DNA from 4 places in the Pectobacterium wasabiae CFBP 3304 genome. Region 2 is predicted to be linked to each of the others. Evidence: predicted binding sites of a transcription regulator. Region 2 holds the regulator's gene; each other region holds the start of a gene.
The links. The regulator CRP, encoded in region 2, controls carbon source genes, mostly activating them, when cyclic AMP is high. The targets are predictions, from matches to a motif close to ATGTGANNNNNNTCACAT.

Region 1 (7,768 bases), 370 kb from region 2:
GCACCCAAATCCGTAGACTGACGGTAGCGCACAATCGCGGTGTCCTGATTACCGGATTTCTGTGCGGTGTACAGCAGCCACAGCACGTCATCTGGTGCGAGGAACAGCACCGGGTTCTGTTCAGAACGCGTAGCATCCTCAGACAACTTAACGGCTTTACTCCAGCTATCGCTGCCTTTCACAAGGCGGGACATGTAGATAGAGATATCCGCAATCCCTTCTTGTGTACCACCGAACCAAACGCACAGCACATCGCCGTTTGGCAGATGGAGCAGGTTGGCCGCATGATTCTGCGGGCATTCCGACGGAATGTAGGCATCCAGACGCGCGGCATCGCCTTCTGCGTGATGAACTTTTCCGCTACGTTCGACGGTAATGGTTTCGCTACTCATGACTCAGGCTCCTGATTTATTTTCAGTTTGAGAAACTTTGATTTTGTGCGCTTTGTTCGGAATCAGACGATCGATCAGTATGACGATAGCTGGGGTAATCAACGCGACATACATGTTATCGATGCCGTATGGGTTGCCGAGAATATACCAAACAGAGGTGACCACGCAGGATGATATCAGGCTAGCGTTTGCACCACGGGCGCTGCCGAAGAACGGCAGATAGAACGCAATCACGGCAACCACGGAAATCGACAGACGAATGGCACGCGTAAAGAACGACAGTTTCAGAATTTCAGGGACGAACAGAACGAAGATGAGCGGTGCGAAACCTACGACAAGCGAGAGGATTCGGGTCATTTTCATTTCTTTTTCTGGCGTTGGTTTCCAGTAAGGAACGTAGAAGTCCTTAATTAACAGGGAAACGATAGCCAGTGCCACCATACTTACGCTGATGAAGATAGAGGCGACCAGTGATGTCGTGACCAGACCAGCGAGCCATGGATTCATGTCTTGCAGGAAGACCGGCATCGCGTACAGGCTGTTGATTTCAGGGTGGGAAAACTTCGCTGCGACACCGATGACCGCGATAGCCAGTGCAATCGGCATACAGAAGAAGAAAGCGACCCAGGTGGCGCGTTTCGCGCTGGTGGCATCTTTCGTTGATGAAATGGCCTGAATCACGAACTGCGTACAGAAGATAGAACCGATAGTCCCGATCAACCAAGCGAAGATAGTACTGGCACCGAGTTTCCCGTCCCACGTCCAGTAATAATCCGGCATTTGTTCAATCATCGGTTTGAAGCCGCCGGTCATTTTCAACGCCACGAACAGAATGATCATCACCCCTACGTATTTCACGGCGCTGTGGATCAACGTGATGTAGGCTGTCCCTTTCAGACCACCGAAGTAGTAGTAGAAGGTACTGACGACAGCGGTGATCAGCGCAGCGACAGGCAGCGAGACTTTCAACACGGTGGCGATGGCCGCTGCGCCGCTGACGTAGTTGCCCACGTTTACCAGCAACAGCGCATAGATCATGATGATCGAGATAATATTTTTGGTGCTAGTACCGTATTTCTCGGCAATCGCGCCGGAGATGGTGATTTTCCCAGTGTTATAAATCTTCTTCACCAGAATAATACCAAACAGCGGGAAACCGATGGCGGCGCCAATCACCGACCAGGAGGCGGCAAAGCCGTTCTCAAAGGCAGACTGTGCCGTACCGATGGTGGATTTGGCACCGATGAATTCGGTCATCAGCAGGATACCGACGATAAACGCCGGTAGTGCGCGTGAGCCTTCCATGAACTCGGTGTTCGATTTACTGCGGAGCTTGTAGGTTAACCATGAGGTGAATGCGATATAAAACACAATCATCCCAACGATTATGAGGGTGTCAGTTAAGCTAAAATGGTTCATATCTTCTCGGCCTATAAGTGGAAATTGAAATTTCTCTGTTACTGCGAGAATTGACTAAGTATGTTGCGGATGTTGTCTTCATCCTGTGCGGAAAACTGGATCGGATAGCGGCTGACGCCGACATCTTCACCCATGATTGCCAGCGCTTTCTTCACCACAGCCGGTGAGAATGCGATGGCATACAGTGTCTTACGCAATTCGGCAACCTGTTCTTGTGCCTGACGCGAGCCTTCAATGTCACCTGCATGGAAACGATGCCAAATCTGGCTGATCGGTTCCGGTGCCACGTTAGCCAGCCCGGAAATACAGGCGGAGCAGCCGTCAACAAAGCCCTGGTGAATGAGCGAGTCTGGGCCATTCAGTACGTTAAAACCCTGCACACCTTTCACCGCTTGCACATAACTGCTCAGGCTTTCATAGCTGCCTGCGCTGTCTTTGATGCCGATGATGTTCGGGTGATCTGCCAGCGTGCGGACGGTTTCCGGCGCCAGCGTATTTCCCGTGCGTGCAGGAATGTTGTAGAGAAACACCGGCACGGTCAGCGCATCGGCGACGGCGGTGTAGTGGGCGATCAGTTCTTCCTGTTTTAGTGGAATGAAATACGGGGTGATGACAGAAACGGCATCAACACCCAGCGCGGCGATGCGTTTGCCGAGCTTGATGGTTTCCCGCGTGGAGATTTCACCGATGTGGCCGACAACCGGCACTTTTCCGGCAACTTCATCAACGCAGGTTTCCGTGACGGCGACTTTCTCATCGGTGTGCAGAACGAAAAACTCACCGTTGGTGCCGTTACAGAAAATACCGTTGCCATAGCGCATCTGGCGTTGAACCTGAAGACGCATGGCTGCGGGATTAAATTCGCCCTGGTTATCAAATGGCGTGACGATGGCGGTCAGGACGCCAGTAATGTTCTTACTCATTGTTCTTCCTCGTGACACGTAATCAAAAAGTGAAAACCTAAAACTGTTCTACTCAAAACGATGTTCTTAACGCTGCGCTGTTAAAACAGGGTCAGATAAACCTCACGCACATCGTCAGCGCTGACCTGCGTCGGTACATTTTTCATCAGGCGCTGAACCTGTAACGCGGCATCGACCAGGTAGGGCAGGTGATCTTTTTCCACGCCAAGCTGTTGTAAGGTGTTGGGCAGATTAAGTCGTTTGACCAGCTCGCTGAAATAGGTCACCAGCGCCTGCGCTTTTTCTGCTGTATCGAGCGTCAGATCGGCATCCGGCAGCAGGTCATACGCTTGAGCGAATTTGTCCTGTGCGGCGTCCTGCACGAAACGCATGCAAGGTGCAAGCAAGATGGCGTTCGCTACGCCGTGTGGAATGTGGTACTTGCCGCCGAGCGGGTAGGACATCGCATGAACCAGATGCGTACCGGAGTGGGCAATGGCGGCACCGCCGTAATAGGACGCCCACAGCATATTCAGCTTGGCTTCCAGATTGCCCGGCTCACGCACGGAGGTTTCGAGGTTGGCAAACAGCTTTTTCAGGCCAATCAGCGCGTAGTTGTCGCTGACCGGGTTGGCAATCGTAGACGTGAAGCACTCGATCAGGTGGCAGAGCGCATCAATACCGGTTGAAGCGGCGATGTGTGGCGGCATGCTGATCGTCAGCTCTGGCACCAGCGCAACGTAGTCCGGCAGCATCACGGGCGTAATAATGCCGACTTTCGTCTCTTTCTCTGGGATCGCCAGAATGGCATTCGGCGTGGCTTCTGAGCCAGTTCCCGCCGTGGTTGGGATAAGCAGTGACGTTGTGCGGCGGGTGGGTTTTTCCCCTGCCAGCAGGCTATCCAGCGTCACGGTTTCATCACCCGCGCATAGCACGGAAAGCAGTTTGGCGACATCCAGCACGCTGCCGCCACCGACGCCGATCACCAGATCGGTCTGGGTTTGTGCCAACTGGCTCAGGATCTGGGCAACGTCATGCTGGCTCGGCTCGGCAGGCACATTATCCACCAGCAGAACCTGCGGAACGGCTTGCTTAACTTGTGCGATTAGCGCCTGAACGTCAGGCAGCCCGACAATGTTTTTGTCGGTGACAAATAAAACGTGCTGTTTTCCTGACAACAGGTGACTGATGTCCTGAAGTACCCGGTAGCCGCTGAGGATAGTGCTATTGATGTTCATGCTTATTACCTTGCCTTTTCTCTTCTTCGCCAGAGCGTTATCGCGATGATAATGGTTGCGATAGTGATTATTTTCAGTCAAATGGCGTGGTTTTCATCACGACTGAACGCCATTTGCCACATCGTGGTGATAATTTATAGGTGAAATTCCTTTTAAATAATTTGATGTTGCTCACATATAATCAAATGTGATTCAATATAATCATTACCAGATAACCATGAACCGAGAATGAGGTATGCCAAACATGCAGCAATCAGCAGAGCAGGTCGTCGTTGTCGCTGATGACTTTACGGGTGCCAATGATGCGGGCGTCGGACTGGCGCAGCATGGTGCGCGAGTTAGCGTCGTATTTGACGTCAATAAACTGCATGCGGATTTACTGGGTGATGCGGTAGTCATTAACACCGATAGCCGAGCGGCGCATAGCGATGTGGCGTCTCAGCGTACTGCAGACGCGGTAGCCGCCTGGCAGGCGGCTGGCGGGCAAGGCTGGATTATTAAGAAGATAGACTCGACGTTGCGTGGGAATTTGGGTGCAGAAGTCGCCGCTGCATTGTCTGCGGCAGAGGTGCCTGTTGCACTGATTGCTGCGGCATCGCCGACGCTGGGACGGGTTACCCGAAAAGGTGAAGTCTGGGTTAATGGTCGTTTGCTTACCGATACCGAATTTGCCAGCGATCCGAAAACTCCGGTGGCGTCGGCTTCTATTGCGGCTCGTCTGGCGGAACAGACCGCGTTGCCGGTGGCTGAAGTCCATCTTGATGATGTTCGTCAGGCTAATTTAGCCCTGCGTTTGCAGCAGTTGGCAGACGAGGGGGCGCGTCTGATTATTCTTGATACTGACGTGCAAGACGACTTGATGCATATCGTTGATGCCGCGAAGGCGCTGCCGTTTCGTCCGTTGCTGGTTGGCTCGGCAGGCTTGAGCGACGCACTGGCAAATGTGCTGGATTTTACCCATAAGACCGAGAAACCGCTGCTGGCCGTCGTGGGGTCAATGAGCGACATCGCTCAAAAACAGATTGCAATCGCTCGACTGCGCCGCGATGTCACGCTGGTTGAGATCGATATCAGCGCGCTTTTTTCATCCCATTCAGCTACCGGCATGGCGTCCCAGTGTCAGGACGCGGTGAACGCACTGATGAATGGGCACCACTGCATTATCCGTACCTGTCACAACGAGAATCAGCGCTTCGAGATCGATGCGCGGTGTCGGGAGCTTGGACTGAGTCGCCAGCAGCTTGGTGAAACGATCAGCCACTATCTGGGAGAACTTACGCGCAGCATTGTTCAGGCACTAGATAGTCGGGCAGCGGATGGTGCTAGCCGACGCTTACCGGGAGGGCTGTATTTATCGGGTGGTGATATTGCGATTGCCGTAGCAACCGCGCTGGGCGCTACCGGCTTTCAGATTAAGGGGCAAATCGCATCCTGCGTGCCTTGGGGATACCTGCTGAACAGCGTTGTCGGCATGACCCCTGTGATGACTAAAGCGGGGGGTTTTGGCAACGAAACTACTTTGCTCGACGTTTTACGTTTTATTGAGGAGAAGGTCAGTGAGTAAAATTATTGCAGTAACGATGGGTGATCCAGCAGGGATTGGACCAGAAATTATTATCAAATCTCTGGCCGAAGGCGAGCTTTCCGGCGCATCTGCCGTGGTGGTGGGCTGCGTACAGACGATGCGACGTGTTCTGGCGCTGAATGTGGTGCCTGCCGTAGAGTTAAAAATCATTGATAAACCGGCTGACGCGGTATTTGCACCAGGCGTCATCAACATCATTGATGAGCCGCTGGAAGATCCACAGGCGTTGAAACCGGGTGTCGTTCAGGCACAGGCGGGCGATTTAGCCTATCGCTGCATAAAGAAAGCCACCGAGCTGGCAATGGCGGGTGAAGTGCATGCGATCGCGACCGCGCCACTGAATAAAGAAGCGCTGCACTCGGCAGGTCACCTTTACCCGGGCCACACCGAACTATTGGCGAAGCTGACCAACAGCCGCGACTATGCGATGGTGTTGTATACCGATAAGCTGAAAGTTATCCATGTTTCAACGCACATCGCACTGCGTAAATTCCTCGATACCCTGAACCGCGATCGCGTGGAAACGGTGATCGACATGGCGGACGTCTTCCTTAAGCGCGTCGGTTTTACCCATCCACGTATCGCCGTTGCCGGGGTTAACCCGCACGCGGGTGAGAATGGCCTGTTTGGTGATGAAGAGATTAAAATCGTCTCGCCATCGGTTGAAGCCATGAAGGCCAAAGGCATTGATGTATATGGCCCGTGCCCGCCGGATACCGTCTATTTGCAGGCGTATGAAGGCCAGTACGATATGGTGGTGGCGATGTATCACGATCAGGGACATATCCCGCTCAAGCTGTTGGGTTTCTATGATGGGGTGAACATCACCGCTGGGCTGCCGTTTATCCGCACGTCGGCTGACCACGGCACGGCCTTTGACATTGCCTGGACGGGTAAAGCGAAGCCTGAAAGCATGGCGATCTCTATTCAGCTTGCGATGCAACTGGCCTGATTGGCGGCGGCTACCGCCGCTGTCAGCACGGTGTTTTAAGCGACAGTACACATTGCAGGATATCTTCCTTTCCGCAGTCGGGAAGGGTTCTGGTATCCTGCAATTAAGAATATAGCGTTTTATTCCTCCCCATTCCCTGTTCTGCGTAACGCGAGTGTCACGCCTTTTTCCTTCTCCATCGTATTTTGCCAACACAGGGTCATCCCTTGTGGCACCTGTTTTCCTGGTGCGGCATGACTGACTGATTACCGCCTCTCCGTTTCCTCCCGTGTCTCTATTTTGTGATCCAGTGACCATTTCTCAATGTTTCGCTCTGCCGGTTATTTACTCGCCACAAACTGTGGTGCTAGCATTTCGGTTATGTAATGTAGAACTGAGTTCTATAATGTAAAACAAAAATCATCATCACTGACCAAATGTATTGGCAGAGAGTCTGTTTCTTTTTTGCTATCTGATGCTGTAAGGAGAAGTTAAATGGGATTTATCACCAAGTTCGCCGGGATCATTCCACCGGTGTCATCAATCTTTACGAATGATGGCCTTCTGGATGAAGCAGGAATGCAACGCGTGATTGACAGCCTGATCGCCGCAGGCGTGAATGGGCTATTTTTCCTCGGTACGGGAGGGGAGTTTTCGCAAATGTCTGCGACAGAGCGTATGGCATTGGCCGAGGCTGTGATCCGTATGGTGGATCGTCGTGTTCCGGTATTGATTGGCGTGGGCAGTACAAACACACGTGAAGCCGTTGCGCTAAGTCAACATGCTGAGGAAGCGGGTGCAGATGCGGTTGTCGCCATTAACCCCTACTACTGGCAAATTACCGAAGAGAACTTGATGGGCTATTACGGCGCCATCGCCACCGCTGTCTCGCTCCCGGTGATTTTGTACAATTTCCCCAAGCTCACCGGTCAGGATCTCTATCCCGCTCTCGTGAAGCGTCTGGCCGATGCACATCACAACATCGTCGGTATCAAAGACACCATCGATTCTGTGGCGCATTTGCGCGATATGATCACCACAGTGAAGAGCGCCCATCCTGATTTCGCGGTGTTCTGTGGTTTTGACGATCACTTATTGAATACGGTGTTGATGGGGGGAGATGGAGCAATCTCCGCCAGTGCCAATTTTGTACCTGAACTGTCTGTCGGTATCTATCAGGCGCTGCGCAATGGGGAATTCGCTGAGGCGATGGACATGCATAAAACGATTTTGCAATTGCCGCGCCTCTATCAAATTGACAGTCCATTTGTGAATGTTGTGAAAGAAGCGATGACGCTAAT
Region 2 (7,768 bases):
GCTGGTACTGATCTCGCACGACCGTGATTTCCTCGATCCGGTAGTGACTAAAATTCTGCACATCGAACAGCAGTCGCTCAACGAGTACACCGGCAACTACTCCTCGTTTGAACGCCAGCGCGCCACCCGTCTCGCACAACAGCAATCGCTCTATGAGCATCAGCAGGAACGTGTCGCGCATCTGCAACACTATATTGACAGGTTTCGTGCGCAAGCAACCAAAGCCAAGCAGGCCCAAAGCCGGATAAAAATGCTGGAACGCATGGAGATGATTGCACCAGCGCATGTCGATAACCCTTTCCGCTTCAGTTTTCGCGCCCCGGAGTCGTTACCCAATCCACTCATGAAGATGGAAAAGGTCAGCGCTGGCTACAACGACAAGCTGATTCTCGAGTCCATCAAGCTCAATTTAGTGCCGGGTTCCCGCATCGGGCTGCTCGGCCATAACGGCGCGGGTAAATCCACGCTGATCAAGCTGCTTGCTGGCACGCTTGCTCCACTGAAAGGGGAAATTGGACTCGCGAAAGGCGTTAAGCTCGGTTATTTCGCTCAGCATCAGTTAGAGTTTCTACGTGCGGACGAGTCACCCTTGCAACATCTGGTACGTCTGGCAGAACGGGAAACGGAACAGCAACTGCGCGACTACCTCGGCGGCTTCGGTTTTCAGGGCGATAAGGTCACCGAAATTACCGAGCGCTTCTCCGGTGGTGAAAAAGCCCGTCTGGTGTTGGCGCTGATCGTCTGGCAGCGTCCGAATCTCCTGCTGCTCGATGAACCGACCAACCACCTCGATCTGGATATGCGTCAGGCATTGACCGAAGCGTTAATCGATTTTGAAGGCGCGCTGGTTGTCGTCTCGCACGATCGACACCTGATCCGTTCTACCACCGACGATCTCTATCTGGTACACGATCAGAAAGTAGAGCCGTTCGATGGCGATTTAGAAGATTACCAACAGTGGCTGGTCGGCCTGCAACGTCAGGAAAATGCGGCCGATGAAGCGCCCAAAGAGAATGCAGCCAACAGTGCGCAGGGTAGAAAAGATCAGAAACGTCGTGAAGCCGAATTGAGAACACAAACTCAGCCGCTGCGTAAACAGATAACCAAGCTTGAGCAGCAGATGGAAAAGCTGGGTGAAACGCTGGCAGCGCTTGAAGCCCGACTGGCGGACAGTGCAATCTACGATATCAGCCGTAAGGCCGAACTCACTGACTGCCTGCAACAACAAACCAAAGTAAAAATCGAGCTAGAAGAAACAGAACTGTCCTGGCTGGATGCGCAGGAACAGTTAGAGCAGATGATGCAGAGCGAATGAATCTGGTCTCTCTCACCGGAAAGGCGTCGCGAGCGAAAAACCGCTCGCGACTTTATCAAACCAGCACTAATGCCAAATCAACAGCACGCAGGCGGCGGTCAGCAGCCCCATTGACACATTGAAGATAATCCACGCTTTCTTACTGCGCAGCAGTCGCCCAATCATCGTACCAAACCCGAGCCAGATGACGCCGGAAACCAAATTCACCAGCACAATGCCGATGCTTATCGCGATCACCGAATGGTTATAGCCTTCACCCGCCAGACTAAAACTGGCAACCGCGCCCAGCGCCATCAGCCACGCTTTTGGGTTCAGGAATTGTAGTAACCACCCTTGATAAAGCCGGATCGGCTGGGGCGGAGCAACGGACGTTTCCAGCCGTTCGTAAGCCGCCGTGGCGATTTTCCACGCCAGCCAGAGCAGGTAAGCACTACCGAGGACTTTCAGGATAAAATGCAGCGAAGGGTAAATCAGAATCAAACCGCCGACGCCGAATGCCACCAGCAGCAAAATACTCTGCATCCCCAGCATGATGCCGACCATCAACCACAGTGAACGCATAAAGCCAAAATTCGCGCCCGAGGTCGTCAACAGCATATTATTCGGCCCCGGCGTGATAGCCGCTACCCACAGAAAACCCAACATCGAAAGAAATAAACTCAGTTCCATTATTTGTGGGCGCTCCTGACCCAAATGTCGTACCAACTGGCAGCATTGAAGCTAACAGTGTGATATTGATCGTACAAGAGCCGACAACAAGATTTTCATATCCTTTATGCATGACCATTTTCGTCCGCTAAGCGGTGCCCATAATCCGCATCTGCAAACGCTATTACCGCGCCTGATTCGGCGTCACGCGCAGTTCTCGCCAGTCTGGCAGCCGCTTGAATTACCCGACGGCGATTTTGTCGATCTGGCGTGGAGCGAAGCGCCCGAGCAGGCTAAGCATAAACCGCGCGTGGTGCTGTTTCACGGATTGGAAGGCAGTTTTCATAGTCCCTATGCCCACGGCCTGCTGCATGCCTGCAAACAGCGTGGCTGGCTGGCCGTCATCATGCATTTTCGCGGGTGCAGCGGTAAGCCCAACCGGATGAAGCGTATTTATCACTCCGGTGAAACCAGCGATGCCAGCTATTTTCTGCATTGGATGCAAGAGACGCTGGGCGGGGCTCCTACCGCCGCCATCGGCGTTTCTCTCGGCGGCAACATGCTGGCCTACCTGCTCGGTCAGCAGGGCGAAGCCTGTTCCCTGTCCGCCGCCGCCATCGTTTCCGCCCCCTTAATGCTCGAGCCCTGTAGCCGTCGGATGGAACAAGGTTTCTCGCGCGTCTATCAGCACTACCTGCTGCGTCTGTTGAAACAAAACGCCGGCCGCAAGCTGGCAGCCTACCCAGACACGCTGCCGATTCAGTTGCCGCAGTTGAAGCGAATCCGTCAGTTACGCGAGTTTGATGACGTCATTACCTCACGTATCCACGGCTTTCGCGATGCGGCTGACTACTATCGACGCTGTAGTGCTCTGCCGCTATTGCCTAAAATACGCAAACCGCTGCTGATCATCCACGCAAAAGACGATCCTTTCATGACGCCGGAGGTGATTCCCGATCTGTCGCAGTTACCGTCTAATATTGAGTATCAGCTAACGGAACATGGTGGGCACGTCGGCTTCGTAAGTGGTACGTTATTGAAACCGGAAATGTGGCTGGAACAGCGCATTCCCAACTGGCTTAGCCCATTTTTGGACCACGCCACCGATTCTTCTTCAGGAACCCTTTTTACTCAGGAAACATAGCGTGATTATTCCCTGGCAACAGCTCGATCCAGAAACGCTGGATAACATCATCGAATCGTTCGTGCTGCGCGAAGGCACTGACTACGGCGAACAGGAGCGCTCGTTGGCACAGAAAGTGGAAGATATCCGCAGCCAACTCCAATCGGGCGACGTAGTTTTGGTGTGGTCTGAGTTACATGAAACTCTCAATATTATGCCACGCGGCCAGCTCAATGCAGGAGGGCATGCCCCTTATTGATCATGGCGAAAGGCGTGAAAGAGCGCGCCAAACATGCTAACAATGGGAACCATTACGTCTTTTTTGAGGATGCACGCAGGCTTCAGCCTATGTGGCATCGCGATCATGGAGTCACGCGCCTTATGTCACATCAGCATCCGATTATTGCGGTTACCGGCTCCAGCGGAGCAGGTACCACGACAACCAGTCTGGCCTTTCGTAAGATTTTCCAGCAGTTTGATCTACGCGCAGCCCAGTTGGAAGGCGACAGCTTTCACCGCTATACCCGCCCGGAAATGGACATGGCAATCCGCAAAGCGCGTGATTTAGGGCGACACATCAGCTATTTCGGCCCGGAAGCGAATGATTTCAGCCTGCTGGAACAATCGTTTATCGAATATGGCCTGCATGGGCGCGGCCAGACGCGGAAATACCTGCATACCTACGATGAAGCGATCCCCTATAATCAGGTTCCCGGAACATTCACACCGTGGGAACCGATGCCGGAACCCACCGATATCCTGTTCTATGAAGGGCTGCACGGCGGCGTAGTCACCGAACAAAATGACGTGGCACAGCATGTGGATTTGCTCGTCGGCGTGGTGCCAATCGTCAACCTGGAGTGGATTCAAAAGCTGATTCGTGACGTCAATGAACGTGGCCATTCACGTGAAGCGGTGATGGATTCCGTTGTCCGCTCCATGGAAGACTACATCACCTACATCACGCCGCAGTTCTCTCGCACCCATATCAACTTCCAGCGCGTGCCTACCGTGGACACCTCTAACCCGTTTGCCGCCAAGTCGATTCCGTCACTGGACGAAAGCTTCGTCGTCATTCACTTTCAGGGGTTGGATAATATAGATTATCCCTATCTGCTCGCTATGCTGCAGGGTTCGTTTATCTCCCACATCAACACGTTGGTCGTTCCCGGCGGGAAAATGGGGCTGGCGATGGAGCTCATCATGGCACCGCTGGTGCAGCGACTGATAGAAGGGAAAGCCATCGAATGAGCAAAGCTGGGCACGGTAACACGAGCCAAGAGAATAATGCCGATCGTTTAAGCATCGAGATACACGAGCCGGCCACAGGGGTGAGGCCTCCTGCGGGAACCTCCTCTGTGTTTCCCCTAATAGCGGGCTTAAGTGATCAGCATTAGTGCCTCAAGAAAAAGATTATGCCAGCACTCTAATTTCGTGGCTGTGCGTCACCTCAACGGCTTTGCCCAGCATCAATGCCACAGAGCAGTATTTTTCCGCTGACAGGGCAACCGCCCGCTCGACGACTTTATCGGTCAATCCTTTCCCCGTCACAATAAAATGCAGATTGATATGGGTAAATAAACGCGGCGCTTCAGAGCGGCGTTCCGACGTCAATTTCACCTCACAATCCGCCACATCATTACGGCCCTTTTGCAGAATCGATACCACATCAATCGCGCTGCATCCTCCTACGGACATCAACACCATTTCCATCGGACTGGGCGCTTTATCGCCAGAATTACCATCCATCAATATCTGATGTCCTGATGCCGATTCGCCCAAAAACGTTAAGCCTTCAACCCATTTTACCCGAGCCTGCATGATGCCTCTCCACTAAAAATTTTTTGAAAATTTATATCGTTACTGTACAAAAACCAGCGTTAATCAGAGCTTTGTCATGCTGAAGCGAGACAACACAAGACACATCATTAAAGCTGTGTTAAAACAAAAATAGAATAGACCTTTTCTGGACAAACCCAGAAACGAAGAAGATGATGACGTAGCCAGACATACCCAGCCACGTTTACGGTGCGGCAAGGTAGCAGCCGGAAAATCAAGGGTACAGTGGTTCCAGTATATTCCCTGACGTCATTCTGCCTAGACTGAATTTTATTTTTTTAGCAGTTAAACACGCCGTACAGGGAACTCTGACCCCTGTAATTTGCGCAGTGAATTACAACAGAGGATGATAGCGAATGGTTCTCGGCAAACCGCAGACAGACCCAACTCTCGAATGGTTCCTTTCCCATTGTCATATCCACAAGTATCCATCGAAGAGCACGCTGATTCACCAAGGTGAAAAAGCAGAAACGCTTTACTACATCGTGAAAGGCTCTGTCGCAGTGCTAATCAAAGATGAAGAAGGCAAGGAAATGATTCTTTCCTACCTCAATCAGGGCGATTTTATTGGTGAGCTCGGCCTGTTTGAAGAAGGTCAGGAGCGCAGTGCTTGGGTTCGGGCAAAAACCGCCTGTGAAGTGGCTGAAATTTCATACAAAAAATTCCGCCAGCTCATTCAGGTTAACCCGGACATCCTCATGCGCCTGTCTGCGCAAATGGCAAACAGACTTCAGGTAACCTCAGAAAAAGTCGGCAACCTCGCCTTCCTTGATGTGACTGGCCGTATCGCCCAAACATTACTCAACCTGGCCAAACAACCTGATGCCATGACACATCCAGATGGCATGCAAATTAAAATTACCCGTCAGGAAATTGGGCAAATCGTTGGCTGCTCGCGTGAAACCGTGGGCCGCATTCTGAAAATGTTAGAAGACCAGAATCTGATCTCTGCACACGGTAAAACGATCGTCGTTTACGGCACTCGCTAAATCCCTGTCGCAGTACTACCCTACCAATAAAAAAGCGTGAAGCCTCGGCCTCACGCTTTTTTTATCGCACAATGCGTACAAAACGGTTTATCACAAAATATCGTGAACTCAGTTCGCGGTATCAACCACTTGAGCGACCGCTTTGGCGAATTTCGCCATCCCCTGCACAATATCATCTTCATCAATGATCAAAGACGGCACAAAACGAATGACGTTCGGCCCCGCCATCAACACCATAAGCCCCTGTGCCGTTGCGGCAGCCAGAAATTCGCCCGCACGACCATGCCACTGCGGTTTCAGCTCTGCACCCAACAGCAGCCCCATACCACGTACCTGATCAAATACGCTGTACTGCTGGTTGATTCTCTCCAGTTCACTAACAAAGCGATCGTGACGATCCGCTACGCCCGACAGCACTTCTGGCGTATTGATGATATCCAGCGCGGCTTCAGCGACCGCACAAGCTAGCGGATTGCCACCATAGGTCGTTCCGTGTACCCCAACCGTCATGGCTGATGCAATCTCTTCCGTCGTCAGCATCGCGCTAATCGGGAAACCACCACCCAGCGCTTTCGCGGTAGTGAGGATATCTGGCGTAATGCCATAGTGCATATAGCTGAATAATTTACCGGTACGCCCCATCCCACTCTGTACTTCATCAAACACTAGCAGCGCTTTATGTTGATCGCACAAGTCACGAACGCCCTGCAAAAATTCAGGCGTAGCCGGGGTAATGCCGCCTTCACCCTGAATTGGTTCCAGCACGACCGCGCAGGTGTGATCGTCCATCACCGCTTTAACAGCAGCAAGATCGTTGAACGGAACGTGCACGATATCCGCAGGTTTAGGCCCGAAGCCATCGGCATATTTAGGCTGTCCGCCAACCGAAACGGTGAACAGCGTCCGGCCATGAAATGCATTGTAGAAGGCGATGATCTTGGTTTTATACGGGCTATGGCGTTTAACCGCATAGTGACGCGCCAGCTTAAATGCGGCTTCGTTAGCCTCTGCACCAGAGTTAACAAAGAACACACGATCGGCAAAAGTGGCATCGATCAGCTTACTGGCGAGGCGTAGCGCAGGTTCATTAGTGAAAATATTGCTGGTATGCCACAGTTTTTCGCCCTGTTGATGTAGGGCATTAACTAGCGCCGGGTGGCAGTGACCGAGCGCCGTGACGGCGATGCCACCGGAGAAATCGATATATTCTCGGCCGTCCTGATCCCAAACGCGGCTCCCCTTACCTTTCACGGGTACAAACTTCGCGGGTGCATAAACCGGCAAAATAACTTTATCGTGGGTATCCCGTGTCACTGCTTTCTGCTCTGCTGCCATTTGCTGCCTCACTCTGCTGTCCATTACGTCAGAAATGAAAATATAGTCAATAAATATGCATAAAAAATCAATTACAGGCAATATTAAATCAGCCGATGAAGAGAATAACTTTCTATGCGATTAAATTTTAAGGAAATTGTCCAAAAGCTGATGCCCTTGCTGGCTGAGAATGCTCTCCGGGTGAAACTGCACCCCCTCCAGCGGCAACACGCGATGGCGGATCCCCATAATCTCGTCACGTTTCCCTTCATATTCGCTCCAGGCGGTAACCTCAAAGCAATCGGGTAGCGACGCGGGGTCAATGATGAGCGAATGATAGCGGGTAACCGTCAAAGGCTGGGTCAACCCGGTGAAAACGCCCGTATCGTTGTGTGCAATCGCTGAGGTTTTGCCATGCATCACCTGTCGCGCCCGCACCACACACGCGCCAAACGCCTGTCCCATCGCCTGATGGCCAAGACATACGCCCAAAATAGGCAATTTACCAGCAAAGTGACGTATAGCCGCCAGTGAAATACC
Region 3 (7,768 bases), 300 kb from region 2:
ACCCGAATCAACTGCGGACAGGGTGCAGGGAACAATGCGATGTGATGTTGTGTGGCATGATATAGCGACGTACCCTGATGCAACTGCGTCTGTATCTGTTGAATGGCTGCCTGATAAAGCGGGTGACGGATCGTTGCTGCCGCATCCAGCCCCTCAGGAAGCGTTAAACCGGCATGCTGAGTCATGGCCAGAATATTGAATATCTGGTTCAGTGATTTACCACGTAGCAAACTGGATACCACAGGGAGCCTCAGCAGCCATTCTTGTTCTCTGGTTTTCCATAATGGTCTTTGCTGTCTCAGTCGGGCATACCCCAATATTAGGCAGCTAATAAGCAATAGCCCAAGGAACCCGTAGCCAGCAAGGAGGTCGGCTAGATGAAGTAACTGCCGAGTAAACCACGGCAACGGCGTATTGAACGAGGAGTAGAGTGTTGCGAATTCGGGTAGAACCAGCAGCAACATCATCATGCTGACCAGCATTGCAATGAGCAAAACAAAACAAGGATAGCGTAGCGCCTTGATAACTTTTTGTTGCAGTCTGGATTGCTTCTCTTGCTGTTGTGCTAGCTGTAGGCAGCATACGTCTAGCTTCCCAGTCAACTCGCCGACGGCAATGAGGGATCGATACAGGACTGGAAAGATATGAGGATAGTCGTGCAATGCCTCAGACAGCGAGTTTCCCTGAGCAACATGAGTTCGGACGTCCCGTAATATGCAGCGCCAGCCAGGGCGCTCATGTTGCTCTGATATCAGTTTTAATGCTTCCAGCAGTGGCAATCCAGCTTGTAGTAGTGCAGCAAGCTGTTTGATTAACTCACCTAGCTGTTCGCGTTTCCAGTAGCGGGGTGATAGATAATGACCAGCCTTTACGATGAGCGGCTGGTAGCCTTGGGCAATCAGGCTGGCATAAGCGTGCTGGCGGTGCGTGCTAATAAGCGCGCCGTCAGCAAATTCACCCTCGGATGTGATTGCCTGCCAGTGATATAAGCGCTCTAACTTCATTGCGCCTCCTGATTCATCGACCGTTCATCGCCTACAACACGATAGACTTCAGCAAGTGAAGTCAGGCCGTCGTTGACCAGCTCCAACCCCGAGGCCAGCAGCGTTGGGAAACCTGAGTTGCGTGACAGTACAGATAATTCCCCTACGCTGGCGTTGCCTGCTAGCGCGGTTTGAAAATCCGGCGTGATGGGCAGTAATTCATAGAGCGCGACACGGCCATAGTAACCAGAGAAACAGTGACTGCAACCATTGGCTTTCCAATGGTGCAGTGGTCCTTGCCACATGTCGTTTGGCAGTGAGAGTAGCGGCTCTCCTGGCGTTTTACAGTGCGGGCATAATCGACGTACAAGTCGCTGTGCGACGATGAGTTTTAGCGCCGCCGCTAACAGATAACCGGGAATGCCCAGATGGTTGAGACGAGTCAGCGTTTCTACGGCAGAGTTGGTATGCAACGTGGACATGACCAGATGGCCGGTTTGTGCGGCTTTTACCGCAATTTCTGCGGTTTCAGCATCGCGGATTTCACCAATCATAATGACGTCTGGGTCTTGTCGCAGCAGCGCACGTAAAATTCTGCCAAAGCCCAGTTCCGCTTTAGGATTGATCGCCGTTTGGTTGATTCCCTGCAAGGGGATTTCGACCGGATCTTCCACGCTACAGATATTGCGACTGCTATCGTTCAGCCAGCGTATCGCGCTGTAAAGCGTCACGGTTTTGCCACTCCCCGTTGGACCGGTGACTAGTAGCATACCCTGTGAGGTACTCAGCACACCGATAAGCTGTTGCAATGCTTTTGCAGTAAGCCCGAGTTTATCCAGCACCAACTCCTGCTGATGTGTTTGTAAAATACGCAGGACGACTTTTTCTCCCTGCTGCACGGGAGGGTGGCGATGCGTAACGAATAGGGCTGTTGATCCAGCATTAGGCTGAATTGACCATCCTGCGGTAACCGCCGTTCGGCGATATTCAATTTGCCCATGATTTTCAGCCGTGCGGTAATACGGCCTGTCAACTCTGGCGGTGGCGCGGATATGGCCTGCAATACACCGTCAATGCGTAGCCGCACACGATAGCTGTCTGGCTGTGGCTCAAAGTGAATATCAGAGGCTCGGCGCTGAACGGCGAGGCGCAGCGTTTGATGGATAAACTGCGCTACGGGGGAATCGTCGTCATGCTCCTGCTGCCCGGTATTGGTGTGATAAGTACCGGCATGATAGGTTTCTGCTGGCTCAGCAACGGCGTTCACTGGGTTAAGCTGTTGTTCCATTCTGGCCTGTGGCCACTGTTCCACCATAATTCGGCGGTTGCTGGCGAAACGCAGTGCGGCGATCATCTCTGAAGAAGGGGACACCGTGACGGCGACCGACAGCGTTTGTTCATCAATGCTGAGTAATAATGCCTGATAACGTCGGCACAACGTCTGTAACTCGCTGAGTGTATGCTCGGTGGAGAAGGCGGAGCCAGTCATGATTAACCCGCCGTGTTATCGAAACGGAAAACGTCCTGACAGGCAGATTGCAGGCTCTCTGTGCCGTCGTCCGTGGCACAATTTTTCGTCCAGCGTGAAGCGCCGGTTTCGGTATTCCACGTTGGCGTCAGAATAACGCGCAGCCCTTGCAGAGTAGATTGCCCAGTCAGCACAATTACGCCTTGTACGACGCTAACGGTGCTGACATAGCGTGAAGATTTGCTGCCAGGAATCCCCTGATTCCCTGCATTGCAGGCCGTAAACGCAGCATTTTCCAGACCGCAGAGATCGACTGGCGTTTTATACGACACCATCGTTTGCAGCATGTCCGTCAGCGCAGCTTTTTGCAGATAGCCTTGATAGGCGGGAACGCCAATGGCGCTGAGGATAGCGATGATCGCAATGACGATCATCAGCTCAATCAGTGTGAATCCTTGTTGTTTTGTCATGTTGATTTCCCTGGTGTTGAGTATAAATTTTGTGGCGTATAAATCCATACGGACGGCTGGCAGCATAGAAAAGGGAATGAGGGCTGACGAGCGGGGAAAATCAAAACAGGAAAGCGCGACGACATGTTTTTAGAGATTTACAGAGCGTTGAAAAATTTTTGCGAGCAGAGACGCAATTTTCACGCTGCCGGGATAGATCATCTGTACAGGATCGGCGGTCTACGTCGTGACGATGGTGTATGAGGCGATGAGGTTTAGAGATGCGAACGAGGTGCGCAATGGCACCTCGTCGATAGAAATAGCGAAGTGATTAGATAAAGCGCATGGATAAATCCAGTGCCTGTACGTGCTTGGTTAATGCACCCACCGAGATATAGTCCACGCCAGTTTCCGCATAGCCACGTAGCGTGTCGAGTGTGACATTACCGGATACTTCCAGTAGCGCACGGCCTTGTGTTAAGCCAACGGCTTCCCGAATGTTATCCAGACTAAAATTATCCAGCATAATGATATCTGCGCCAGCCTCTAGCGCCTGCTGTAACTCATTCAGTGATTCAACTTCAACTTCGACTGGAACATCGTTACGTAAAGCCTGCGCTTTTTCTACCGCATTTTTGATTGAACCTGCGGCGATGATATGGTTTTCCTTAATCAGGAAGGCATCGGATAGACCAAGACGATGGTTGTCTCCGCCACCGCACGATACGGCATATTTCAGCGCCGTTCGCAGACCTGGCAGCGTCTTGCGGGTATCCAGCAGTCGGGTGCGCGTTCCTTGTAGTACGGCAACATAGCGGCTGACCTCGGTTGCGACGCCGGACAGCGTTTGCAGGAAATTCAGCGCCGTGCGTTCACCGGTCAGGAGCTGTTTGGCTGGTCCTGTTATATCGCACAGCGTTTGATTGGGGGTGATGGCCTCACCATCGGCGACGTGCCAAACGATCGTTGCCGTGTTGCCCAATTGAGAAAAGACTTCCTCAAGCCAGCGCGTACCACAAAATATGCCTGCTTCACGCGTGATAATGCGGGCGTTGACGGTCTCGTTGTCGGGTAACAGCAGAGCGGTAATATCTTGATTAGCATCGACGATGCCACCTAAATCTTCACGCAGTGCCAGTTGCACGCTGGCGGGGATATCTTGTGCAATACGAGCGAGCAAGGCTTGTTGACGTTGTTCCTGACTGTAGCGACGCGTTGACATGACAAAACTCCGAAGGGGGATTCGGGGGTCTATGCTACCTTGTTTATATCAGGACATCCAGAATGGATACTTATTATAATTCAACGCGTTAATGTTATTGGTTTTCCGACGAATATTCATATTCGTCGGAAAGGTAGCGCGATTTTAGAAGTTGTAACCGACGACCAGGTAGTAGCCCCAACCGGTGGATTTCACTTCAAACGGGCCTTTGCCAAAGTTGAGTTCTGTGCCATCAGCCCATTGGCCGCCGTTGTGGAAATAACGAGCGACAAACGAGTAGTGCCAGTGGTCGTAGCCCAGTGCCAGAATATGGCTGGAGGCAATGGAGTTGTTAGTGCGGCTTGAATTTGATTTATCACGCAGTTCTGAACCGAAATCGAAATTGGTGAAGCTGATATACGAGACGTTACCGCCCATCAGGGAGCCGAGTGGGTAAGAGTATTTCACTTTTACACGATAGCCGTCCCACTCATTTTCGTTCGCTGCGCCGTAGTTCTGCCATTGGTATTTGGCATAGCCGTTCAGTGAGAGCGACAGATCGGTTCCGGTATCAATATCGGTCCCTAACCCCATGTACCACGTGCTCTGGCGTGAACCGCTGTTGCGACCCTGATCGTAAATAACATTATTGGCGATGTACCACTCTTTAAACGGTCCAAAGCTCAGATCCGTTCCTGTCAGTTTATCAATCGAGAAGCGTGGCTCGATCTCGACAAACAGTGGGGAGCCTTTATCCCAAATACCGCGGCTGTCGGGATCGCCACCGAAAAACTTAGGTGCGTCGGCGTAGCCGTAGAAATCGAACCAGTCTTTACGCGCAAATGCTTCATATTCCAGGTAAGTCGTGCTGTTCAGGTGTGGTCCGAAACGCGTGTGGGCGCTGCCGACGACGTTAACGCTCTGGTGCCACCAGTCGGAGAGGTATTCAGCTTTATTGCTGTCGGCAAGGGCAGGCATTGAGCATGACAGTGCGAGCAAGGCGCCTGCGGCGAAAGTTTTTTTCATGTTAAGTACCGTAGTGTTAGACGTTATTTACGCCATGCGTAAGACCGCAAAATAAGTTTTGGTAATATCAAAAAAAATCAGAAGATAATTTTGTCATGCATTTTAAGTAAAAATAGACGCAATGCACGAAAACGATTGCCTTCTATTACGCCATTACATTTGTAGTGTGACTTTAATCACATAATTGGATTGAGGATTTTACCTTGCTAAAAAGGATGTGGAGGTCGAAAACAGGCAGGAAATGGCGGAAATCTCACAGAACGAACGGTAAAACCTATCGATATCCAGTTGGATAGATAGGGTGGTGTGAAACATGGTATCTTGAATACAAGGACTTTTGGCTCCAATTGATTTTTCGCCTGATTCAGCCGGCAAACGATACGATGCGAGGTTATCGCCGATGCTTTTGGAAAATGGCTGGTTATCTGACATTACCCACACGCCTTCACCGCATTATGATGGCCGCCCGAATGATGAGGTGCCTTCCTTGCTGGTGATTCACAATATCAGTCTGCCGCCCGGTGAGTTTGGTGGTCCGTATATTGATCAACTGTTTACGGCTACTTTGGATCCCACTGCGCATCCCTATTTTGCCGATATTTCCCATTTACGTGTAGCGGCACATTGCCTGATTCGTCGCGATGGGCAAACCACACAGTATGTGTCTTTCGACCAGCGCGCCTGGCATGCCGGTGTTTCGGTGTTTGAAGGCCGTGACCGCTGTAATGATTTCTCTATTGGCATCGAGCTGGAAGGTACGGATACGCTGCCTTTTACCATGGCGCAGTATCACTCACTGGTTGCGATTACACGCCTATTAATGCGGGATTATCCTATTACACTGTCGCGAATTACCGGACATAGCGACATCGCTCCGGGCCGCAAAACCGATCCCGGCGCGGCATTTGACTGGGATGGCTATCATCGTCTGCTACAAGAAAACTGGACAGAAAACAAAGGGAGTCTCGATCAATGACGCTGTTTACACTGTTGCTTACGCTGGCATGGGAACGGTTGTTCAAGCAGGGGGAGCATTGGCAGATCGATCATCGGCTTGACGTTGTATTCCGACACGTTCCCTCTCCCTCTTTATTTCAAACGCTGCTCCTGACGCTATGCAGCATGGGTATCGTGGCGGGATTGCTGTGGCTAACGAGTGGCATTCTGTTTGGCCTGATTTCTCTTTTGCTGTGGATTGTTATCAGCCTGATGTGTATTGGTGCGGGTGAGATTCGTCAGCACTATCGGCGCTATTTGCAGGCGGCACAGCGCGGCGAGGCGGATGCCAGCCGGGAAATGGCGGCGGAATTGGCGTTGATTCACGGTTTGCCCGTTGGCGCAGGTGAAAGCGAGCAGTTAAAAGAGCTGCAAAATGCATTGCTATGGATAAATTTCCGGTTTTATCTGGCTCCGCTATTTTGGTTCGTCGCCGCAGGGCCATACGGGCCGATTGCGCTAGTGGGGTATGCATTTTTGCGCGCCAGACAAACCTGGCTTGCTCGGCATAACACGCCGCTGGAACGTGCACAGTCCGGTGTTGATCGTTTGTTGCATTGGCTTGATTGGATCCCTGCACGTTTGGCGGGTGCGGCTTATGCCTTGCTGGGGCACGGCGAGAAAGCACTACCTGCCTGGTTCGCCTCGCTGGGGGATTCTCGCAGTTCACCGTATTGGGTGTTGACTCAACTGGCCCAATTTTCTCTCGCGCGTGAATCCCACGTTGAGCCTGTGGAGACGCCCAAAGCCGCTGTGACGCTGGCGAAAAAGGTGACGCTGGTATTAGTGGTTGTCGTCGCGCTCCTGACGATATACGGTGCGCTGGTTTAATTTCCCGTTGGGCATCCCAGCGCACCCGTTTCTCGCTTATTGCCTGTCAGCGGGCGGTTCGCCGAACACGGGCATTCCGTCACGATCCCAGGTGAAGGTTTTAATCCGCGTATGGCGATTAGGGTCATACAGCGGGTCTCCTTCGATCTCCGTGTAGTTGCGGGCGTGGTAAACCAGAACGTCTTCGCCCGTTTCTGTTTGCGTAAAGCTATTATGGCCTGGCCCAAACTGCCGGTTTGCTCGGCTGGTGGTAAAGACCGGCTGCTGCGATTTATGCCAGCTTGTCGGGTTCAACAGATCGCTGTCTGCATTCGCCCACAGTAAGCCGATACAGTAATTTTCATCGGTGGCGCTGGCGGAATAGGTGATGAAGAGACGTTCTCCGTGTTTAATGACAGCGGGCCCTTCGTTGACTTTAAAACCGACCACTTCCCACGGCAGTTCCGGCTTGCTCAACATGACCGGCGTGCCTTTCAGCGTCCACGGATTTTCCATTTCCGCCAGATACAGATTCGAATTACCAGAGATAGCGGGATCTTTTTGCGCCCATAGATAGTAGCGTTTGCCTTTATGTTCAAAGTGGGTGGCATCCAGCGAGAAGGTATCAAATTGTGTATAAATCCGGCCTCTTTCTACCCAGTTGCCTTTTAGCGGGTCGCTGTCTGCACATTCCAGCGCAAACATACGGTGCTGGAATAAGCCGTCTTTGATGTCTTCCGTCGGCGCAGCGGCGAAATAGACATACCATTTGCCATGAATCACGTGCAGTTCTGGTGCCCAAATCAGTGTACTTAAAGGGCCGCGTTCATGCTTG
Region 4 (7,768 bases), 2.4 Mb from region 2:
GTATCTTGCGTGGCCAACGGCGCGGTCATCAACAGTGCAGTCAAAAACTGGCTGGATACACTACCGTCTACGCTGATTTCGCCGCCCTGAAAACCACCGTGCAGACGAAGCGGTGGGTAGCTTTCCTGCTCCAGATAGTCAATTTTCGCCCCACCCTGGCGTAGTGCATCGACCAGATGCCCGATTGGACGCTCTTTCATGCGAGGTTCGCCAGTCAACACAATATCGCCAGCCGTCAGACATAGCGCGGCAGCCAACGGGCGCATCGCCGTACCCGCATTCCCCAAAAATAGTTCTAGCGGTTGCGCTGCCGTAAACGCGCCACCCAGGCCGATAATCTCACAGATTGTCCGGTCAGATGACAGATGATATTCCACGCCCAGCGCCGTTAACGCAGTCAGCATATGGCGGACATCATCACTGTCTAGCAGATTAGTAAGCCGGGTTTTGCCTTCGGATAAGGCAGCCAGCAACAGCGCACGATTAGAGACGCTTTTTGATCCTGGAAGGTTAAGGGTACCGTTAATCAGCTTGATGGGATGTAAGGTCAGGGATTCCTGCATGTGACGCCTATTCTTTCAACGTGGACATAAAAACCCCGGCAAGCCCGGGGTTTATCAAAATGTGTATACCCGTCATACTTCAAGTTGCATGTGCGTTGGCTACGTTCAGTCACCCGAATCACTTACTTGAGTAAGCTCATCGGGATGCTTTCTCTTGCCGCCTGCCTGAAACTCGAATTATTTAGGGTATAGCGAAGCCGTATTAATCAACCGTGGCGACGTGCGAAGTCGGCCATAAACTCAGTCAGCGCTTTCACACCTTCCAACGGCATGGCATTGTAGATGGAGGCACGCATGCCGCCTACAACACGATGGCCTTTCAATGCGTGCAGGCCCGCGGCAACAGACTCTTCCAGAAAGACTTTATCCAGCGCAGAATCCGCCAACAGGAATGGCACGTTCATACGAGAGCGGTTCGCTACCGCGACATCGTTACGATAGAAGTCGCTGCCGTCAATCGCGCTATACAACAGGTTGGCTTTATCTTGGTTACGCTTTTCCATTTCAGCCAAGCCGCCCTGCTCTTTCAGCCATTTGAAGACCATGCCAGACAGATACCAGGCAAAGGTTGGCGGCGTGTTAAACATGGAGTCATTGTCCGCCAGAATCTTGTAATCCAGAATCGATGGCAGCTCACGGCGTGCTTTACCCAGCAAATCTTCACGCACGATAACCAGCGTCAGACCTGCGGGGCCGATATTTTTCTGCGCACCAGCATAGATCACGCCGTAACGGCTGACGTCAATGCGGCTAGACAAAATGCTGGAAGAATAGTCGGCAACCACAATTTTATCGCCAAAATCGGGTTCTTCTTCGATCGCAACGCCGTCAATGGTCTCATTCGGACAATAGTGTACAAACGCAGCATCATCAGACAATTGCCATTCACGCATCGGCTTAATGCCGCGCAGATCGCCTACGCGCGTTTTCACGTCAATCACGTTTGGCGTGCAGTATTTTTCTGCTTCATTGATTGCGCTGTGCGCCCAATATCCGCCGTCGATGTAGTCAGCCGTTGAACGCTCGCCCAGGAGATTTAACGGCACGGCGGCAAATTGCGCACGAGCGCCGCCGTGGCAAAAGAGCACTTTGTAGTTGGAGGGGACTTTCAGCAAGTCACGCAGATCTTGTTCGGATTCAGCAGCGACCTGCATAAACTCTTTACTACGGTGGCTGATTTCCATGACCGATGTACCCAAGCCATTCCAATTACATAATTCCTGTTCAGCGCGACGCAGTACTTCAACCGGCAGCATTGCTGGACCGGCGCTAAAATTAAAAATCTGAGTCATTTCCCCTCACCACACCTGAAAAATAGCGACTGTTTTATCACCGTTGTTACAAATACTATTTTTATACCCGTCATAAAGCTGCATGTGCGTTGACTTTCCTGCAACTTGAATCATTTGGAGTATATAAGCCTGCCGGTTATAAAAACACCGCTGTTACACGATTGTAGTTATAACGGAACGACCGCCATAACCACACTACTTTTACCCTGCTATCGGTTTTATCACTCGTCCATCGCGGCTGCAACGCTTATTGCGCTTTCATTATGCAAAACGGCACGCTACCCAGTCTGTTCTTTTTCACTGTTGCCGATCTGTTATGAATAAATAGAGTCCAGACAGAAAAATCCGTATCATGCCGCTTCCGCTAATCTCGATAAGAGTGAACACCATGACTCAAACGTTTATCCCAGGCAAAGACGCCGCCCTGGAAGATTCCATCGCCCGTTTTCAACAGCAACTCCAGGACCTGGGGTTTAACATCGAAGAAGCGTCATGGCTGAATCCGGTGCCAAACGTCTGGTCTGTCCATATCCGAGACCGCGATTGTCCGCTTTGCTTCACTAACGGCAAAGGTGCCAGTAAGAAAGCGGCACTGGCTTCCGCGTTAGGTGAGTATTTCGAGCGCCTGTCCACCAACTATTTCTTTGCTGACTTCTATCTCGGCAAAACGATCGCTAACGGTGATTTCGTCCATTATCCGAATGAAAAATGGTTCCCTATTCAGGAAGACGATGCGCTGCCGGAAGGAATTCTGGATGCCCGTCTGCACCAGTTTTACGATCCTGAGCAGGAACTGAGCGCCAGCGATCTGATCGATCTGCAATCCGGCAATGCCGACAGAGGCATTTGTGCGCTGCCGTTTACCCGCCAGTCCGATCAGCAAACCGTCTATATTCCGATGAATATCATCGGTAATCTGTACGTCTCTAACGGGATGTCCGCTGGGAACACCGCCAACGAAGCCCGCGTTCAGGGGCTGTCAGAAGTATTTGAGCGCAGCATCAAAAACCGCATCATTGCCGAGTCCATCAGCCTACCGGAAATCCCGCAAGAGGTGCTAAACCGCTACCCGGGCGTGGTTGAAGCGATTGCAACACTGGAAAAAGAAGGTTTCCCGATTTTCGCTTACGATGCGTCACTGGGCGGGAAATATCCGGTCATCTGCGTGGTGCTGTTTAACCCCGCTAACGGCACCTGCTTTGCCTCCTTCGGCGCACATCCTGACTTCGGCGTGGCGCTGGAACGTACCGTCACAGAGCTTCTGCAAGGCCGCGGCCTGAAAGATCTGGACGTGTTCACCCCACCGACGTTTGATGATGAAGAAGTGGCCGAGCACGCGAATCTGGAAACCCACTTCATCGATTCCAGCGGTCTGATCTCCTGGGATATGTTCAAAAAAGAAGCAGATTATGAATTTGCCGACTGGAGCTTTAAAGGCTCAACGGAAGAAGAATTTGCAACGCTGATGGCGATCTTCAAGCAGGAAGATAAAGAAGTCTACATTGCCGACTATGAGCATCTGGCCGTTTATGCCTGTCGCATCATCGTGCCAGGTATGTCAGACATCTACCCCGCTGACGATCTGCTGTTGGCTAATAACAGCATGGGTGCTCACCTGCGTGACACGCTGCTGGCGCTGCCTGGCAGCAAATGGGAACAAGACGCCTATCTGGCGCTGTTGCAACAGTTGGATGACGAAGGACTGGATGACTTCACCCGCGTGCGCGAGTTGCTTGGTATTGCCACAGGAAAAGATAATGGCTGGCTCACTCTACGCGTTGGCGAATTGAAAGCGATGCTGGCGCTGGCTGGCGGCGATCTGGATCAAGCGCTGACCTGGACAGAATGGACGCAGGATTTCAACGATTCAGTCTTCAGCGCACAGCGCAGCAATTACTACCGTTGCCTGCAAACCCTGCTGCTACTAGCACTCGAGCCTGAGCGCGATCCCGCTGAATACTACGATGCCTTCACTAAAATGTACGGCAGTGAGACAGTCGATGCCGCCAGTGCCGCCGTTGCTGGAGAAGCGTGCTTCTACGGCCTGTTTGTCGTAGACGATACCTTTACCTCTTTACCTGCGCATCAGTCGTTGCTGGCTGCCTATGAAAAGCTGCAACAGGCCAAACGCCGTTATTGGCAGTCAAAATAATGTCTACGTGATGCAGTCATCGTGCAATCTTATAATGATGGCAGCGATCTGTTGTGAATAGCTTAAATAGCCCTTTATTTTAAAGGGCTATTTTATTGTCCTTTGGACAATAATTGATTATTCGTGATGCATAATCAGAATATTGTTATTGAATAGTGAATTTTTAATTAAATTACCTCGACAAGGTGGTACTGAAATTCTACAAAACATGATTTTTATTAACGCTAAATCGGTAGGTTTAACCTGTGCCATTCAACTCTTTTTGCAAAATTTAAAATATTTTTTTATCATATAATTCAATAAATTAACCATAAAACCTAGGTATCACGCCCTCCCTATCGACCTATTAATTTCTTGCAATATGATCCATGTCAAATTTTGCCGTATACTGCTTTGTTAGTATCTCAACGCTGATAAATTTTAAGAGAGAGTTAGTGTGAAAGCTGACAACCCCTTCACTCTATTACTGCCGGCCGCGATGGCAAAAGTTGCTGAAGACGCCGGAGTCTATAAAGCTACCAAACAACCGTGTACGACGTTTTATTTAGCGATCACTGCGGGTGTATTTATTTCGATCGCCTTCGTCTTTTATATTACGGCCACCACGGGAACGTCGACGATTCCTTTTGGTATCGCGAAATTGATCGGAGGTATCTGTTTCTCCCTTGGCCTCATGTTGGTTGTCGTCTGCGGCGCGGACTTGTTTACCTCAACCGTTCTCATCGTGATTGCCAAAGCCAGTGGACGTATTACCTGGAAGCAGCTAGCCTGTAACTGGGCTAATGTTTATGTCGGCAACCTGATTGGTGCGCTTTTCTTCGTTGGACTTATCTGGTTCTCGGGAGAGCATATGGTCGCAAACGGTGCATGGGGCCTTAACGTCCTGCAAACAGCGGAACACAAACTTGAACACACTTTTGTTGAAGCGCTGTGTCTGGGGATCCTGGCCAACCTGCTAGTCTGTCTGGCTGTGTGGATGAGCTATTCCGGCCACACGCTTACCGATAAAATGTTTGCCATGATCCTGCCTGTCGCCATGTTCGTTTCTAGTGGTTTTGAGCACAGTATCGCCAACATGTTCATGGTTCCTATGGGCATCGTTATCAAAAATTTTGCGGCCCCAGAATTCTGGAATGCCATTGGCATGGCGCCGTCTCAGTTTGAACATTTAACCGTCAGTCACTTCATTACCGATAATCTGATTCCCGTCACCCTAGGGAATATCATCGGCGGCGGTATAATGGTCGGTTTAACATATTGGGTAATTTATTTGCGCGGTGGAGACAAGCACCACTAAGGTGCAATCGGCCGCAACGTCGGGTTTTAAGAAATCCATATCAAAGGTAGGTGTAAAATGACCGAGCTGAATGAAAAATTGGCCAATGCATGGCAAGGCTTTAGCAAAGGTGAATGGCAGGATAACGTCAACGTTCGTGACTTTATCCAGAAAAACTACACGCCGTATGAAGGTGATGAGTCTTTCCTGGCTGGCGCAACTAAAGCGACCTCAGCGCTGTGGGACAGCGTCATGGAAGGCATCAAACAGGAAAACCGTACTCACGCCCCTGTTGATTTTGATACCCATGTTGCTGCGACTATCACGTCTCACGACGCGGGATACATCAACAAAGGTCTGGAAAAAATCGTTGGTCTTCAGACTGATGCTCCGTTGAAGCGTGCGTTGATTCCGTTTGGCGGCATCAAAATGGTTGAAGGTTCATGCAAAGTTTATGGCCGTGAACTGGACCCTCAGCTGAAAAAAATCTTCTCTGAATATCGCAAAACGCACAACCAAGGCGTGTTCGATGTTTACACTCCAGATATCCTGCGTTGTCGTAAGTCTGGCGTTCTGACTGGTCTGCCAGATGCCTACGGCCGTGGTCGTATCATCGGTGACTACCGTCGCGTTGCGCTGTACGGTATCGACTATCTGATGAAAGACAAGTTTGCTCAGTTCACTTCTCTGCAATCCAAACTGGAAAACGGCGAAGATCTGGAAGCAACAATCCGTCTGCGTGAAGAAATTGCCGATCAGCATCATGCATTGAGCCAAATTAAAGAAATGGCAGCGAAATATGGCTGCGATATTTCTGCCCCAGCAGCGACAGCTCAAGAAGCCGTTCAGTGGACTTATTTCGGTTACCTGGCTGCGGTGAAATCACAGAATGGTGCGGCAATGTCCTTCGGACGTGTCTCCACTTTCCTGGATATCTACCTCGATCGCGATCTGAAAGCCGGTAAAATCACGGAAGAAGAAGCTCAGGAAATGATTGACCACCTGGTCATGAAACTGCGTATGGTGCGTTTCCTGCGTACTCCTGAGTATGATGAACTGTTCTCTGGTGACCCAATCTGGGCAACAGAATCTTTGGCTGGTATGGGGCTGGATGGTCGTACACTGGTGAGCAAAACCAGCTTCCGCTTCCTGAACACCCTGTACACCATGGGGCCGTCTCCAGAGCCGAACATGACCATCCTGTGGTCTGAAAAACTGCCACAAAGCTTTAAAAACTATGCGGCTAAAGTCTCCATCGATACCTCTTCTCTGCAATACGAGAATGACGATTTGATGCGCCCTGACTTTAATAACGATGACTATGCAATCGCGTGTTGCGTAAGCCCAATGATCGTTGGCAAACAAATGCAGTTCTTCGGCGCCCGTGCAAACCTGGCGAAAACCATGCTGTACGCTATTAATGGCGGCGTGGACGAAAAACTGAAAATGCAGGTTGGTCCTAAATCAGAACCAATCAAAGGCGACGTGCTGAACTTCGACGAAGTGATGGATCGTATGGATCACTTCATGGATTGGCTGGCTAAGCAATATGTCACCGCGCTGAATGTCATCCACTACATGCATGACAAATACAGCTACGAAGCATCGCTGATGGCACTGCATGACCGTGACGTATTCCGTACCATGGCGTGTGGTATTGCTGGTCTGTCTGTTGCTGCTGACTCTTTGTCTGCCATCAAATATGCCAAAGTTAAACCAATTCGTGATGAAGATGGTCTGGCTATCGACTTTGATATCGAAGGCGAATATCCGCAATTCGGTAACAACGATGCTCGCGTAGATGAACTGGCTTGTGATCTGGTTGAACGTTTCATGAAGAAAATTCAGAAACTGAATACCTACCGTGGCGCAACCCCGACTCAGTCTGTTCTGACCATCACCTCTAACGTGGTATATGGTAAGAAAACAGGTAACACGCCAGACGGTCGCCGCGCTGGTGCTCCGTTCGGACCAGGTGCTAACCCAATGCACGGCCGTGACCAGAAAGGTGCTGTTGCCTCTCTGACTTCAGTTGCCAAACTGCCGTTTGCTTACGCGAAAGATGGTATTTCTTATACCTTCTCCATCGTACCTAACGCATTAGGTAAAGACGACAATGTGCGTAAAGCTAACCTTGCTGGCCTGATGGATGGTTACTTCCATCATGAAGCCAGCATCGAAGGCGGCCAGCACCTGAACGTCAACGTCATGAACCGTGAAATGCTGCTTGATGCGATGGAAAACCCGGAAAAGTATCCGCAGTTGACTATCCGTGTATCTGGCTACGCAGTGCGTTTCAACTCACTGACGAAAGAACAGCAGCAAGACGTCATCACCCGTACTTTCACACAGTCAATCTAGTTTCCATGACTGTCTGAAAAGACGTAAAATAAAGGCTCCACGTCAGTGGGGCCTTTTTCTTACCCTCGCTTGTCGTTCAGATTGTTAGCCTGTTTTGCCAGCCCGCCATGCTGCCCTATCATGT

Region 1: the regulator CRP is predicted to act here: its motif matches at 4,111-4,128, upstream of A7983_RS03590 (iron-containing alcohol dehydrogenase).
Region 3: the regulator CRP is predicted to act here: its motif matches at 5,292-5,309, upstream of A7983_RS03825 (nucleoside-specific channel-forming protein Tsx).
Region 4: the regulator CRP is predicted to act here: its motif matches at 4,367-4,384, upstream of focA (formate transporter FocA).

The regions. Positions count from the first base shown of each region.
Region 1 covers NZ_CP015750.1:791,213-798,980, reverse strand. The annotation lists gene A7983_RS03605 (sialidase family protein) at 1-392, opposite strand, end outside; gene A7983_RS03600 (sodium:solute symporter family protein) at 396-1,811, opposite strand; gene A7983_RS03595 (dihydrodipicolinate synthase family protein) at 1,850-2,734, opposite strand; gene A7983_RS03590 (iron-containing alcohol dehydrogenase) at 2,815-3,951, opposite strand; gene dtnK (D-threonate kinase) at 4,187-5,515, shown strand; gene A7983_RS03580 (D-threonate 4-phosphate dehydrogenase) at 5,508-6,488, shown strand; gene A7983_RS03575 (dihydrodipicolinate synthase family protein) at 6,963-7,768, shown strand, end outside.
Region 2 covers NZ_CP015750.1:1,157,235-1,165,002, forward strand. The annotation lists gene A7983_RS05250 (ABC transporter ATP-binding protein) at 1-1,315, shown strand, start outside; gene A7983_RS05255 (LysE family translocator) at 1,382-1,984, opposite strand; gene A7983_RS05260 (hydrolase) at 2,091-3,107, shown strand; gene A7983_RS05265 (YheU family protein) at 3,109-3,345, shown strand; gene A7983_RS05270 (phosphoribulokinase) at 3,468-4,337, shown strand; gene A7983_RS05275 (OsmC family protein) at 4,500-4,907, opposite strand; gene crp (cAMP-activated global transcriptional regulator CRP) at 5,282-5,914, shown strand; gene argD (bifunctional acetylornithine/succinyldiaminopimelate transaminase) at 6,023-7,249, opposite strand; gene A7983_RS05290 (aminodeoxychorismate synthase component II) at 7,370-7,768, opposite strand, start outside.
Region 3 covers NZ_CP015750.1:859,764-867,531, reverse strand. The annotation lists gene hofC (protein transport protein HofC) at 1-1,004, opposite strand, end outside; partial or broken gene gspE (type II secretion system protein GspE) at 1,001-2,472, opposite strand; gene ppdD (prepilin peptidase-dependent pilin) at 2,475-2,921, opposite strand; gene nadC (carboxylating nicotinate-nucleotide diphosphorylase) at 3,232-4,122, opposite strand; gene A7983_RS03825 (nucleoside-specific channel-forming protein Tsx) at 4,267-5,127, opposite strand; gene ampD (1,6-anhydro-N-acetylmuramyl-L-alanine amidase AmpD) at 5,528-6,103, shown strand; gene ampE (beta-lactamase regulator AmpE) at 6,100-6,954, shown strand; gene A7983_RS03810 (glycoside hydrolase family 43 protein) at 6,991-7,768, opposite strand, start outside.
Region 4 covers NZ_CP015750.1:3,788,299-3,796,066, reverse strand. The annotation lists gene aroA (3-phosphoshikimate 1-carboxyvinyltransferase) at 1-563, opposite strand, end outside; gene serC (3-phosphoserine/phosphohydroxythreonine transaminase) at 770-1,855, opposite strand; gene ycaO (30S ribosomal protein S12 methylthiotransferase accessory factor YcaO) at 2,244-4,007, shown strand; gene focA (formate transporter FocA) at 4,444-5,304, shown strand; gene pflB (formate C-acetyltransferase) at 5,362-7,644, shown strand.